Regions from separate parts of the Acutalibacter muris genome, predicted to be linked through region 2. Evidence: predicted binding sites of a transcription regulator. Region 2 holds the regulator's gene; the other holds the start of a gene.
The links. The regulator LexA, encoded in region 2, represses DNA repair genes until DNA is damaged. The targets are predictions, from matches to a motif close to CNAACANNTGTTNG.
Positions count from the first base shown of each region.

Region 1: a site for LexA is predicted at 5,955-5,968, ahead of recA (recombinase RecA). Genes of this name have one in related genera too.

Region 1 is NZ_CP021422.1:3,606,027-3,613,542, reverse strand. It holds gene ADH66_RS18585 (hypothetical protein) at 1-52, shown strand, start outside; gene ADH66_RS18580 (response regulator transcription factor) at 104-799, shown strand; gene ADH66_RS18575 (sensor histidine kinase) at 818-2,224, shown strand; gene ADH66_RS18570 (DUF1385 domain-containing protein) at 2,299-3,234, shown strand; gene prmC (peptide chain release factor N(5)-glutamine methyltransferase) at 3,231-4,085, shown strand; gene ADH66_RS18560 (regulatory protein RecX) at 4,074-4,688, opposite strand; gene recA (recombinase RecA) at 4,688-5,872, opposite strand; gene ADH66_RS18550 (L-fucose/L-arabinose isomerase family protein) at 6,047-7,516, shown strand, end outside.
Region 2 is NZ_CP021422.1:115,545-123,060, reverse strand. It holds gene ADH66_RS00605 (M23 family metallopeptidase) at 48-842, opposite strand; gene lexA (transcriptional repressor LexA) at 1,312-1,893, shown strand; gene ADH66_RS00590 (flavodoxin domain-containing protein) at 1,901-2,419, opposite strand; gene ADH66_RS00585 (TetR/AcrR family transcriptional regulator) at 2,459-3,058, opposite strand; gene ADH66_RS00580 (hypothetical protein) at 3,331-4,050, opposite strand; gene ADH66_RS00575 (5'-methylthioadenosine/adenosylhomocysteine nucleosidase) at 4,067-4,780, opposite strand; gene ADH66_RS00570 (hypothetical protein) at 4,807-5,256, opposite strand; gene ADH66_RS00565 (YcxB family protein) at 5,324-6,601, opposite strand; gene ADH66_RS00560 (SDR family NAD(P)-dependent oxidoreductase) at 6,779-7,516, shown strand, end outside.

The DNA.
Region 1 (7,516 bases), 310 kb from region 2:
GCTCCGGTCCACGGAGGATATTATGAAAAGCTTTTCGCTCCTTGAGGAGTGAGCATATCAATGTGATAGCGGCAAAAACTATTTGGGCTTAAAGGGGGCTAATATGAAGAAGGTACTGGTGGCAGAGGACGAGCAGAATATCCGGGAGTTCGTGGTTATAAACCTGGAGCGGGCCGGCTATGAGGTGACCGAGGCCGAGAGCGGCGACCAGGCCCTGGAACTCTACGGGCGCGGCGGGGACTTCCACGTGGTGATACTGGATATCATGATGCCCGGGGAGAAGGACGGCCTGGCCGTTTGCAGAGAGCTCAGGAGCAGGAACCCCTCCCTGGGGATAATCCTTTTGACGGCCAAGACCCAGGAGATGGACAAGGTCAGCGGCCTTATGATGGGGGCGGACGACTATGTGACAAAGCCCTTCTCCCCCTCGGAGCTGACGGCCAGAGTGGACGCGGTGTACCGGCGGGTGGCCCTGGCCGCCGAGAGGTATGAGACCCAGGACCAGGTGGCCGCCGGAGAGTTTATCCTGAACCTTAGGGACCGCTCCTTTACCAAGGGGGGCGCGCCTATAGAGCTGACCCAGGTGGAGTTCCAGATAATGGAATACTTTTTGGAGAACCCGGGGATAGCCCTTGCAAGGGGGGACATCCTGCGGCATGTGTGGGGGCCCAGCTACGTGGGCGAGGAGAAGATAGTGGACGTGAATATCCGCAGGCTTCGCATGAAGGTAGAGGACGAGCCCTCCAACCCCCAGCACATAACCACGGTATGGGGGCTGGGCTACCGCTGGAAGACCTAAAATTTTAGGAGGCCTGCCATGTTTGCAAAGAGCATTTCAAGGCGCTGGTTCGTAAACACCATCGGCGTGGTGCTGGTGGTGCTGGTAATCTTTGTGGCGGCCCTGTCCTTTATGGTCCAGAGCTCCACCTATAACGGCATAGAGAGCACCCTTACGGGCCGCATGGACGAGCTGCTCAACTGGCTGTCAAGCCGCTCCAAGGACTATCAGACCTCCGAGTTCACTGCGGTTACAAGGGACTATATCGAGACCTTCCAGGACAAGGCGAAGATGGAGATAATGGCGCTGGGCAAGGACGGCCGGGTGTTCATAACCTCCACGGGCTTTGAGCCCGACCATTCCCAGCCCATGCCCGACTACCAGCTGGCCCTCCTGAGCCCGGACGGCTCGGGCAAGTGGGTGGGGGAGCTGAACACCGGGGAGAAGGTTATGGCCATAACCCGGGTAGTGAGAAGTGAAAACGGTGGGCTTGTAGGCTCCATACGGTATATGGTGTCCATGGAGCGGGCGGACCAGCAGACCATAATGGTGGTGATAGTGCTGGTGATAGCGGCGCTGTTCATCATGCTGCTTTTGACTCTCTCCGGCGTTTACTTCATCCGTTCCATCCTTGTGCCCGTGCGGCAGGTGAGCCAGAGCGCCCGTCAGATCGCCCAGGGGGATTTTGAGGTGCGCATTGAAAAGGCCCGGGGCGACGAGATAGGCCAGCTCTGCGACGCCATAAACGACATGGCCGGGGAGTTGGGCGCGGCGGAGAGGATGAAAAATGAGTTCATCTCCTCGGTGTCCCATGAGCTGCGCACGCCGCTGACGGCCATAAAGGGCTGGGCGGAGACTCTAAGAAGCGGGGCGGATCCGGCCACGGAGGAGAAGGGCATGAGCGTTATTATCCGGGAGTCTGAGCGCCTCTCGGGCCTTGTGGAGGAGCTTCTGGACTTCTCCCGGCTTCAAAACGGACGGATGCAGCTGGTGCAGGAGCGCATGGACATTCTGGCGGAGCTGGACGAGGCGGTGTACCTTTTTACCGAGCGGGCGCGGACAGAGGGCAAGGAGCTCAGGTATGAGGAGAACATCAGCCTTGCGCCGGTATATGGGGATAGGAACAGGCTCAAGCAGGTATTTGTAAACATTATAGACAACGCCCTGAAGTACACGTTGGAGGGCGGATCGGTAACGGTGTCCTCGGAGCTTTCGGAGGACCGGGTGCAGGTCATCATAGCGGACACCGGCTGCGGCATACCGGCGGAGCACCTGCCCAACGTGAAGAAGAAGTTTTATAAGGCCAACCAGCTGGTCCGGGGCTCCGGCATAGGGCTGGCGGTGGCGGACGAGATAGTGGCCATGCACAACGGCACGCTGGAGCTGGAGAGCACGGAGGGCGAGGGCACAACGGTGACCATAAGCATACCTTTGTGTAAGACATGACGCGGTCCGGCCGACATTGCCCTTTGGGCAAGTCGCGTGCAGCGCCAAAAATATACTCAAGAAGGAGCAAATAAATGCCAAAGAGGATAACGACTATCGGTGGGCAGGCCCTGATGGAGGGCATCATGATGGTAGGCCCAAAGCGCACCACCGCTGCCTTCTGCGACAGCGAGGGCAATATAACCACCGAGGACATACATATTGACCGTATCACAAAAAAGTACCCCATACTGGGCAAGCCCTTTATAAGGGGTATTTTCGCCATGGTGGACACCTTCCGGCTGGGCTATAAGGCCCTGTCCCTGTCGGCGGACAGGATAACAGATATGGGGGAGGAGGAGCTTACTGGTATTGACAAGTGGCTGGACGAGCACCTGGGGGACAAGCTCACCGGGATTATCATGGGCATCGGTTCGGTGCTGGGGGTCGGCCTGGCGGTGGTGCTGTTCTTCGTGCTTCCCACCTTCCTTTTCAACCTTTTGCAGGGGGCCGTGGGCGAGGGCATAGCAGGGTGGCGGTCCGTGTTCGAGGGGGTGCTTCGCATAGCCATCTTCCTGGGGTATGTGCTCTGCGTGTCCCTGCTGCCGGACATCAAGCGGGTGTTCCAGTACCACGGGGCGGAGCATAAGACCATCTTCTGCTATGAGGCGGATCTGCCCCTGACCGTTGAGAACGTCCGGCCCCAGAAGCGCTTTCACCCCCGCTGCGGCACAAGCTTTATGATACTTATGCTGCTTTTAGGGATAATCGTTGGCTTCTTCATCCCCTTCTCGAATCCAATACTGCGCACGGTGGTAAAGCTTCTGTGCATACCGATTATCGTGAATATCGGCTATGAGGTACAGAAGGCCTGCGCCCGGCACGACAATATGCTCTGCCGGATAATCACCGCCCCAGGGCTCTGGATGCAGCGCATCACCGTGAAGGAGCCGGACGATAAGATGATAGAGGCCGCCATCGCCGCCTTGCAGGCGGTGATACCCGAAAACGGCGAGGACCTCCTTAAGTGACCGCCAGGGAATTATACTTACGGGCCAAAGCCCAGCTTACAAAGGCGGGAGTGGACAGCCCGGGCTTTGACGCGGCCCGGCTTTCGGAGCGCTTTCTGGGTCTGGACAGGTCGGAGCTTGCGCTGCAGGGCGACAAAGCGCCAGATGAAAAAAAGCGGCAGGAATTTCTTGAAGCCGTCTCCCAGCGGGCAGAGAGGAGACCCCTGCAATATATCCTGGGGGAGTGGCCCTTTATGTCCCTCACCCTTTCGGTGGGCGAGGGCGTGCTGGTCCCCCGGGAGGACACGGCGGCGCTGGTGGAGGCCCTTGCCGCGCGGATAGGCAAAGGGGCCCGGGGCCTGGACCTCTGCGCGGGCAGCGGGGCTGTGGGGCTTGGAATATGCTCAATAGTGCCGGGGGCGCAGGTAATATGCGTGGAGCTGGACGAGAAGGCCGGGGAATTTCTGGACAGGAATATCGCCCGCTATCCCCGGTTTGAATGCCGGGCAGCTGCCGGGGATGTGCTCCGAGGGCCGGAGCAGGGAGTGTTCCCGAAGGAACTGGACTTTATCGCGTCGAACCCGCCGTATATCGCCACAGGCGAGCTCTCCGCCCTTCAGCCGGAGGTGCAAAAGGAGCCGTCCCTGGCCCTTGACGGGGGCGGGGACGGCTTGACATTTTATCGGGCCATATTGGAAAAATGGGCGCCATTACTGCGTCCTGGCGGGGCGCTGGGCGTGGAGATAGGCGATACTCAGGCCCGGGAGGTGACGGAGCTTTTTGCGCGGTCCGGGTTCGTGGATATCACCGTCCACAAGGATTTAGCGGGCCTTGACAGGGCCGTTACGGCGGCGAAGGGTTCAACTGTCTGATAGTCCGCGCATACCCTCGCGAATATGCTCATAGCTGTACCCCATGCGCTGCAGGGCCGAAAAGGCCCTGCGCTTTACCTTTTCGTCCTCCTGCCAGCCGGAGTATTTGCGCTCCAGTATCTCGCCTATGCGCTCCGTAAAGGCCTCTGGGTCGTCATACTCCTCCAAGAGCTCGCTGATAAGTTCAGGGTCTATTCCCTTCTGCCGCAGCTCCTGGCGTACCCGCAGTGGGCCATATTTCTTACGCACGAAGAGCTCCCTTGCGTACCTTCGCCCATAGCTGTCGTCGTCTATGAGCCCCAGCTCCTCCATCCTATCGACAGCAGCCTCGGCGGCCTCTCTTGACGCGGCCGTGCGGGCAATCTTCTCCGTCAGCTCTTTTTTCGTGTGGTCCCGGTACTCCAAAAGGTACAGGGCCTTCTCTTTGGCTCTATGGGCGTCGGAATCCAGTATCAGCTGGTGCAGCTCCTCATCGGTAAGCTCGTCCCCCGGCTTTATCCGGGACAGCAGGAGGACCTCGTTATCTATCTTCACGGCGGGCTCGCCGTCTATGTACAGCTGTACCAATCCCTTTCGCCTGGGCTCCGCGGCGGTCAGCTCCATCAGTCGTCCACCGTGATGTCAAGGCTGGCGTCGTCGGCCAGGGCCGCCTTGGGGGGTGTGGGCTTCTTTTCCACCTCTGCCGGCACGGCGGGGCCGTTATCCTCCGCGCCGCCGGCCTCTGCCGGGGGCTTGCCCAGCTTCTGGCTGTAGAGCTTGTTCACGTTTTCCCGCACGGCAGCTTCTATATTCCCGGCCACCTCCGGGTTTGCCGCAAGGAAGTCCTTGACCTTTTCCCGGCCCTGGCCGATGCGCTGTCCGTCGTAGGAGAACCAGGAGCCGCTTTTCTGAATGATATCCAGCTGCACGCCGATATCCACAAGCTCCCCCATGCGGGAGATGCCCTGGCCGTAGAGCACGTCAAATTCGGCGGTCCTAAAGGGTGGGGCCACCTTGTTTTTAACCACGCGCACCTTGGTGTGGGCCCCTATAATGTCTGTGCCATTTTTTAAAACCTCGCCCTTGCGCACGTCGATACGCACCGACGAGTAGAATTTCATGGCGCGGCCCCCGGGAGTGACCTCGGGGTTGCCATAGATAACGCCCACTTTTTCCCGCAGCTGGTTTATGAAGATGGCCACGCAGTTGGACTTGGAGATGGCCCCCGCCAGCTTTCTGAGGGCCTGGCTCATGAGCCGCGCCTGCAAGCCCACGTGGGAGTCGCCCATTTCGCCCTCTATCTCCTGCTTTGGCACCAGGGCCGCCACCGAGTCCACCACTATCACGTCGATGGCGTTGGAGCGGATAAGGGCCTCGGCTATCTCCAAAGCCTGCTCGCCGGTATCGGGCTGGGACACCAGCAGGTCGTCCACGTTCACCCCCAGGGCCGAGGCGTACACCGGGTCCAGAGCGTGCTCCACGTCGATAAAGGCCGCGTTGCCGCCTAACTTCTGGCCCTCCGCCACACAGTGCAGGGCAAGGGTGGTCTTACCAGAGGATTCCGGGCCGTAAATTTCCACTATCCTGCCCCGGGGCAGGCCTCCCACCCCCAGGGCCAGGTCCAAAGACAGGGACCCGGTGGGGATGGCCTCAATGTTAAGGGACGACTGCTGGCCCAGACGCATCACCGCGCCGTCGCCGAACTGCTTTTTTATCTGGGTCAGGGCCGTGTCCAGCGCCTTGCGCCGCTCGTCGGGGTTATTGCTGCTGGAGCGGGTGCTGACAGGGGCCTGCTTTTTTTCCGCCATTATTACTTCCTCCCGTATAGTTAAAACTACATATATTATATAGGAAAAAGAGAGTAAAAGCAAGCCCTTTGCGAATTATTTTCAAACATATGTTTTGATTGCTTTTTCCCCTGCTATGGGTTATGATAGTATCAAATAGAGCCCGGAAATTTTGAATAAAACGGAGGAACACATATGAACAACATCCCCATTGTAAAAGTCGGGGTGGTGGCCGTCTCCCGCGACTGCTTCCCCGAGAGTCTGTCAGTGAACCGCAGAAGGGCCCTGATGGAAGCCTTTAACGCCAAATACGGTACAGAAGCGTCCAGCGTCTACGAGTGCCCGGTCTGCATAGTGGAGTCTGAAATACACATGGTACAGGCTCTTGAAGACATTAAGAAAAACGGCTGCAACGCCCTGGTGGTGTACCTTGGCAACTTCGGCCCGGAGATATCCGAGACCCTTCTCGCCAAGCACTTCGACGGCCCCTGTATGTTCATTGCCGCCGCCGAGGAGTCCGGCGACAACCTTGTGGGCGGACGCGGCGACGCCTACTGCGGTATGCTCAACGCCAGCTACAATTTGAAGCTTAGGGAGATAAAGGCCTATATCCCCGAGGAGCCCGTGGGCGACGCGGAGGACTGTGCCGACCGCATACATGAGTTTATCCCCATCGCCAGAGCCCTGGTAGGCTTAAAGTCTCTAAAGATAATCAGCTTCGGCCCCCGCCCCCTGAACTTTCTGGCCTGCAACGCGCCTATCAAGCGCTTGTATGACCTGGGCGTTGAAATCGAGGAAAACTCCGAGCTGGACCTGTTCGAGGCCTTCCATAAGCACGCCGGCGACCCCCGCATAGCAGAGGTCAAGGCCGACATGGAGAAGGAGCTGGGTGAGGGCAACAAGAAGCCCGAGATTTTAGAGAAGCTGGCCCAGTACGAGATAACCCTTTTGGACTGGATAGAGGAGCATCGGGGCTACCGCCAGTACGTTACCCTTACCAGCAAGTGCTGGCCCGCCTTCCAGACCCAGTTCGGCTTTGTACCCTGCTACGTAAATTCACGCCTTACGGGCCGGGGCCTTCCGGTGTCCTGCGAGGTGGACATCTACGGCACCCTCTCGGAGTTCATCGGCGCCTGCGTCAGTAATGATATTGTGACCCTTTTGGACATAAACAACACTGTGCCAAAGGATATGTACAAGTCTGAGATAGAGGGCAAGTTCCCTTATCAGTTCAGCGACACCTTCATGGGCTTCCACTGCGGCAACACCTGCTCCAGCAAGATATGCAGCCCCACTATGAAGTATCAGATGATAATGGCCCGCAGCCTGCCCGAGGAGGTCACCCAAGGTACTCTTGAGGGGGATATAGTCCCCGGCGACATCACCTTTTTCCGGCTTCAGTCCACGGCCGACAGCATCCTTCGGGCATATGTGGCAGAGGGCGAGGTGCTGCCCGTGGCCACCCGCTCCTTCGGCGGCATAGGGGTCTTTGCTATCAACGAGATGGGTCGCTTCTACCGCCATGTGCTCATCGGGAAAAACTATCCCCACCACGGCGCGGTCGCCTTCGGACACCACGGCAAGGCGCTGTTTGAGGTGTTCAAGTACCTGGGCGTTGGGGATATCGGGTTCAATCAGCCCAAGGGTATGATGTACCCGGGGGAG
Region 2 (7,516 bases):
AAAAAAGCAAACCCCGGAGGGTTCCGGGGTTTACAGCATTAAGTTTATCAGTCCTTGCCCTCAATAACCGACTGTGGGTCCAGATAGGCCGAATCCTTCCTGACCTCCAGGTGCAGGTGGGGCTGGTCCGCCGACTCGCCGGGCACGGCGGTCACCGTGCCTATGGCCTGTCCCATGGTCACAACGTCGTCAGGCTTCACAAGGAAGTTTTCCCCAAGGCCGCAGTAGGAGAAAATATAGTCCCCGTGCTCAATGACCACCACATTACCCAGCATACTGTCGGTGTAGGTCTCCTTTACAATGCCGTTGCCGCAGGCCAGCACCTGCTCGCCGCTCTGGGCCCCAAAGTCCGCGCCCGCGTGTACGCGCCAGTCCTTCATGGTCTCGGAGTACACCGGGGCCCCGGCGCTGTAGGCCTTCTGTATGGTCTCGCCGCTCACAGGGCAGATCATTTCGCCGCTTATCTCATACATAGGGGCGTTTGCCGGGACCTGGGGCTCCTCGGGTTCAGTATCTGCGGGCTCAGGGCTCTCCGCTGCCGGAGGGTCGCTGGGTTTTGGCACATAGGTGGGCTTTGGCTTGGGCGTGGCTGTAGGCGCCGCAGAGGGCTTTGCCGCCCCCGCGGAGGGCTGTGGACTTGGAGCCGGTGACTTCTGTGCCTGGGGGTCGTCGCTCCTGCTGGAAGCACTGCTGCTCTCCAGCTCCTCTGTGGCGGAGATGTAGCCCTGCACCGCGTCAAAGGTGCTCCAGGCCGCTATGCCCACCGCCACCAGGCACACAGCCAGCGCCAGGTAGAAGCCGTTGCGCCTTGCCTTATTTTCCGAAAAGCGTTTGCCGTTCATAAATTCGCTTCCTTTCAGTGGTAATCTGGACGGTCAACACACCGTGTCAGCCGTTCTGTAACAGTATTTTAGCCTGAAAGCAGCGGGTTTATACGGCCAGCGAAAAAAGGCAGGAAGGGCCGGCATAAGCCGGCCCTTCCTTTTTGCTTGAGGGGTATTATTGAGGAGGGTAGAACATGTACAGAAAGAGATATTCGGTACCTCTTTCTTACAAGCTTATTATACTCTCCGGCGGACAAGGAGTTGTTAAAGAGCTGTGAATAATCCTTAAAGAATTTCCGGGTGAATTTTAAATAAAAAAATCCAAACATTCGTTTTGCATTTTCAGATAAACCATGTTATAATATACGCAAAGCATTCCTTCGGAGAAGTTCTGAAGCGCGAAGCGTTTCTCTTTCGCTTTGCAAAAGCGCCGGCTTTCTCCAAACAGATTTATATATTTGAAAAGACGTGCAAAGGAGGCTGCCTAATGGACGGCTTAACGAAAAGCCAGCAAAAGGTGTACGACTATCTCGTTAAAACCATGCCCGGCGGGGTCCCGCCCACGGTCCGGGAGATATGCAACGCCACGGGCCTTCGCTCCACCTCCACGGTGCACGCCCACCTAAAGACCCTGGAGCGCCTGGGCTATATCACCCGGGACGCCGGGCTCAACCGCTCCATTCGTATCGAGGGGGCGGAGCCTGCCGCCCAGGTGCCCATCCTGGGCCGGGTCACGGCGGGTATGCCCATACTGGCTATAGAGGACATAGAGGGCTATGTGCCCTTCCCCCAGAAGAGCGGTAAGGAACTGTTCGCCCTGCACGTGGTGGGGCTCAGTATGCGGGACGCGGGGATCCTTGACGGCGATTACGTCATAGTGGAGCGCACCCCCACGGCAGATGACGGGGAGATAGTTGTGGCCATGATAGACGACGAGGCCACTGTAAAGCGCCTGTACCGGGAGCCGGGCGGTGTGCGCCTGCAGCCCGAGAACCCGGACTTTGAGCCCATCTACTCCGACCATGTGTCCCTTTTGGGCAGGGTCATAGCGGTGCTGCGGTACTATTAAAGTGTTATTACTGTTTTAAATACTCCTCAAGAGGCCTCAGGCTCTCCCTGTCGGTCTTGTCAAAGGACTCCTGGAGGTTCTGGAGCATGACCCTTTCTTTCGCCGAGTCCGCGTGGGCCCTGAGCATTTTGTGGAAGCCCGCCATCAGGAACCTGTCTATGGGGTTCATGGCGGCATAGTTCAGCCCGCCCTGGAGGTAAAAGGGCCTTATGCGCTCCAGCTCTCCCGGGGTGAAGTTCTCTCGCTCCAAACGCCGCACGTCCGGGGCGTCGGGCTCCATAGCCCCGGTGAAAAACACCGCTATTTTCTTTCCCCGAAGCCTTGGCAGCTGCTTTTTCAGCCATGAAAGCTTATTTATCTTTCCGATGTAGCATCCGCTGCCGAAAGCTATAGTCTGGTACTTCTCGAAGTCTACTGTTCCCCTCTCCTCATAGGGCACACAGTCACAGGCAAGGTCCTCCTTCAGCCATAAGGCGTACTTTTTAGTGAAGCCTGTTTTTGATCTGTAAATAATTATTGTGTTCATTCTTGACCTCCCTGCCGCGCAAAACGCGCGGCTTTCTGTTTATTTATAGGTTTTATGGTCTCCTATAAACTGCCGCACCTGGGCAGTGATTTTAGGTCGGACCTCCTCCCAGCTCTCCCCGGCCGAAAGCAGCAGGAATACCCCGCCATAGAACTGCTCCGCCAGCACCCTAGGGTCCCCGGTCCTGAAAATGCCCCTTTCCATGAGACCGGTGAATATTTTTTCCTGGACCTCCACAGGATACTGGCAGTAAAGCCGCCTATAAAGCTCGCCGGAGCGGCTGTCGTCGAACTGGCAGACGGTGAGCAGCCTTCTAAACCGTGTGTTCCACGGATCCTCAAAGAAGAACCGAAACACCTCCAGCACGGTCTCCTCCAGCTCCTGGCCGCCACCTTGGAACACGGACAGGTCATCTTTGCTTGAAAAGGGAAGTCCGTGAGAATGATAGTATTCTTCCGCTTTAGCCCAGCAGATATCCACAATACCGTCGAATATCGCGCGCTTATTGGGAAAATGGTTGTATAGCGAGCTCTCCCTGATACCCACTGCGGCGGCGATGTCCCGTACGGACACTGCCCCATAGCCCCGGGTGGAGAATAGCTTCAGGGCCTCCCATACGATTTTTTCTTTGGTATCCATATCTGACCCCTTTCTGCTAACATTCGTTAGTTCGTTTATTATACTATCGGTCGTTCGTTTTGTCAAGCAGAGAAATAGCACTTTTTCTTTGAAAAAGTGCTACATATTCTTCGGGCTTTTTTACTTTTTGGCCGACTTGGCTTGCAGCCAAGTCAACGGCAACAGACCTTGGGGACTTCTCGTCCCCAAACCCCTAGCAAGCGTAGAAGGCCAAGAGTTTGCAAAGCAAACTCTTGGCCTTCGCTATGCGAAGTCGGCTTGACCGGCCTCGCTTAGCCCAGCCAGTACATATTCTTCTCGCAGACCGTGTACCCCGCCTGTTCATAAACCGAAAGCAGCAGTCCGTCCTCCACCGGGATATGTACAAATGGCGCAAGGCACTTATCAAGGCACCAGCCGGTAATATAGGCCACAAGGCCTCCCAGCAGCTCCATTGCCGCCTGCTCCCCTAAATCCTGCCGCACTGCCAGCATTCCGACGCCTCCCTCCGGGTAGACGCCCACTATGCCCTCGGGCTCCCTCCGATGGAGGACTCCGTAGACCGCCCGGGCCGCGAGCCGTTCTCTAAGCTCGTCCCGATCAAATTCCCCGGGGAAGCTCTCCATAAGCGCCTCCTCCTGCTCCGGTCCCAGGGGCTTCACCTGTAGCAGGTCAAAGCCTCTGCTCCCCGGCGGAAACGGGTTCACGTATGCCGCCGCACGGCACTCCATCAGGGCTGTGAAGCCCAGCTCGTCCCTCAGGAGCTGGGCGTTATCTTTGTCATGCACCGCCAGCTGTCTGGCTCCCCGGATAAGTCCTCCCAGGGCCTCGGCTGCCGCCGTATCCCCCGCCGCCAGCAGGTACGCTCCGCTTCTGGGTATGCTTATCAGCACCCCGTCCGTGCGCACGGCACTTACCACGCCGTCCCCCCGGCGCAGGGCCTCCACCATGTCCATACAGAGTATAGGATTCCGCCCCAGGTATGACAGGGCCATCTGTTCCATCTCTCTCATAATGCCCTACCCTCGCTCAGAGCTTCCGCACCGCTCTTATAAGGAGCTCCGCGCTCTTCTCAGCCGTCTCCTTGGCAAAGGAGGGAAAGTCTACCGGCGAGTCATCGTTGGCGCTGTCGGAGATGGCCCTCAGCACCGCGCAGGGGACCTTGTTCATATAACACACCTGGGCAATACTGCCGCCCTCCATCTCCACGGCCCTGGCTCCGAACTTCTCCCCCAGCCAGCGGTTCTTCTCCTTGTCCGCCACGAAAATATCCCCTGTGGCGATAACGCCGGCATGGGCCCCGCCGTATATGCTCCGGGCCTCCTCAAGGAGCACCTCCCTGGCCCCGCTGTCGCAGGGCAGCTTAAGGATATCCTCGCTGTCACCGCCCCGCCGGAGGAACAGCGTACCCAGAGGGTCACCCATGGCGGTAGTGTCAAAGTCATGCTGCACGCAGCACTCGGCGGCCACCAGATCTCCTATCTTCACGCCCACGCCCCCTGCCACCCCGGTGTTTATTATGAGCCTTGGGCTATACTTCAGTATCATTATCTGGGCGCAGACTGCCGAGTTTACCTTTCCGGGCCCGCACTCGGCCACCACCACCGGGACGCCCTCAAGCTCACCTCTGTGGAACAGCAGCCCCGCTATAGAATCGCTCTCCTCCCCGCTCAGCTTTGCTATTATGCTGTTGACCTCCACCTCCATTGCTCCTATAATGCCGATGGGTGATTTTTTCTCCATTTCTATCTTCCTTTCCTTCAGTATTATTACTTCCCTCCGCTGTCCTCCGGCAGCCCCAGCAAAAGCCCCCGGAGGTAGTCCATATTAAAGATCTCCCCGCCCAGGAGGTTGAAGCACTGGTCCCCCCGGAACACCGTGCCCACGCGGCTTATTTCCACCAGGGCCTGGCTCTCCCCCTCGCGGGAAAGCCACTCGAGGGTCCAGTCCCGCATATGCTCGGGAAAGTCCTCGTTAAGGTCCACCATAACGCCGTTTTCCTCGGACAGGGTGCTCAAGGTTTCGCTCAGCCGCCCAATGTCCTCCGGGTCCTCCACCCGCACCCTGCGGCCCATGGACCGGCTCTCCAGCAGCACCGCTCCCACCGAATCCACTGGCGGGGCCGCCGCCTCGTCGGGTTTCATGCCGTCCTTTGTGCAGAACCATAGGGCAAACACCAGGGCTGTAACTATCACCGCGTAAAATCCCAGCTTTTTCATCTGTCTCAGCTCCTTTATATAATAGGAAGGCTCTCCTATAGTAAAGTCGCAAAGGCCCCGGGAAAATTTATTGCTTCTGCATCTTTCCCCGGATAAACTTTTCAAATTCCCCGCTCTCGCCCAGCTTGAAGCCGTAAGTGTCCACCAGGTAGGCGTTGTCGGGGCCATAGTACAGATAGAGGTACTGGCCGCATTTTCTGACGTCCATTATCTGGAAATAGGGCACCACGTTGGCGGACTGTATCCCCGACACCCGGAACACGTCGGGATAGAAGGTATAGTGGGCAGTCTGGCTGGTGCCCTGGCTGTGGACCTTTATCTGTATCTTCTCAACGGCCCCCTGCATACCTATGAGTTTATAGGCATAGTACACCGTCACGGCCACCGCCGCCAGCTTTATCCACCAGACCGAGTCTATCAGGAACGCGGCGCAGACGGTCACCACGCACAGCAGCGCCCCGAAGACCACCTCGCCCACATTCTTCACATAGGCTTGATAGAAGCTGAAGCGCCGTATTGCCTCCCTGGTGCAGTCGGTTTCGTTGATAAAGGCGGCCTCGCCGTGGGCGGTATCCCTGCCGTTTACCTTGTGGAACTCCGAGAGCTGCTCGGCAAGCTTCGCCTTTTTCTTCTTGTCCCGCTTGCTCTTGATAGGCACATAGATAAGAGGCCCGGCCACCGCCGCCAGCATCAGCACCATCAAAAGCAGAGTGTTGACGGCCTTGCTGTAGTCCTCCGGCGGCTTCTCCAAAATGTTGGTGAACACCATGGAGTCGGCCATCTGCCGCACCAGCTCCTCCTGCTCCGGGGTCATGGCCGCGTCTATGGTGTGTATGTCAAGGTTCAGCGAGTAGCCGTTCATGATGGTGCCGTATATGAGCTCGTGCATCTCCTGCTCTCCGGCCACGTCTATCTTTATCCGATAGAATAAAAGCCCCGCCTTATTCTCAAACCAGCCCTTGTCTATGGTCACGTTCTCGTCCCCGGCCTTGGCAAGGCCGTCCAGAAACTTGGCCTTGTCGCCCTCCTCCATAAGCCGCAGGTCGAATATCCGCTGGCCCTCCTCGGACTCCTTCCTCATGACGGAGATATCCGTGGCGCCGTCCTCTGAAAGGAAGTTCACCAGCACCCCCATTTCCCTGTACTCCTCCAGCTTGCCCGCCGCGTCCCCGATTCCGGCCAGGGCCCAGGCGGGGTCGGTCTCCTCAAGGCTCGGCCCCAGCTGGTAAAGGTTCTCCGGGGCCTCGAGGGTAAAGTCCACCCCGGTCCAGGCCTCGGCCTGCGCCCCTATGGGCAGGGCCGCTATGAGAAGCAGGGCCGCTATAAAACACATGGTTTTTTTCAAAATTAAAACATCCTCTCTGCATTTTTACGTTGTTTTTTCTATTATATCACAGCTTTGCCCCCAAAAGAAAGATATATTTGTAAATATTCTTCCCCATTCTTCTACTTGACGGCGGGCCCGGGATGTCGTACAATTTATATATTAGTACAAAAGCGGTCCATGAAAGGAGAGACAGCAATGGTAACAGCAGTGATAACCGGGGCCTCCGGCGGCCTTGGGAGGGAGTATATAAACGCGGTGATCGCGGAGTATCCCAGCGTGGACGCGTTCTGGCTCATAGCACGGCGCAAGGAGCTTTTAAAGGAGATTGCCGGGGAGCACCCGGACAAGACCATCGCCGCCATCTCCCTGGACCTCTCAGAGGAGGAGAGCCTGGACATCTTCGAGCAGCTTCTTAAAGAGAATACCCCGGAGATAAAGGTGCTTATAAACAACGCGGGTTTTGGCAAGTGTGAGGACTTCTTCTCCTCCAACCGCCGGGCCCAGACGGACATGGTGGACCTTAACTGCCGGGCCCTTATGGGGATGACCCGTCTTTGCCTGCCCTATATGCTGGACGACAGCCTTATCATAAACGTCTCCTCCATCGCGGCCTTTGCCCCCACCCCCCGTATGTCCGTCTATGCCGCCACAAAGTCCTTCGTGCTCTCCCTGTCAAAGGCCCTGCATGACGAGCTGCGGCCCCGGGGCATAAAGGTGCTGGCCGTGTGCCCGGGCCCAATGGACACCGAGTTCTGGAGGGTGGCAAACGTCCCCGAGGGCCGCTCACGGCTTATAGACAAGCTGCCCCGGGTCAGCGCCCCGGAGGTGGCCGCCCGCTCCCTAAAGGCCGCAAAGCGCGGCAAGCTGGTCTATACCAACAGCTTCTTCTATAAGCTCTACCGCCTCATAGGAAAGCTTTTGCCCCACGGCTTT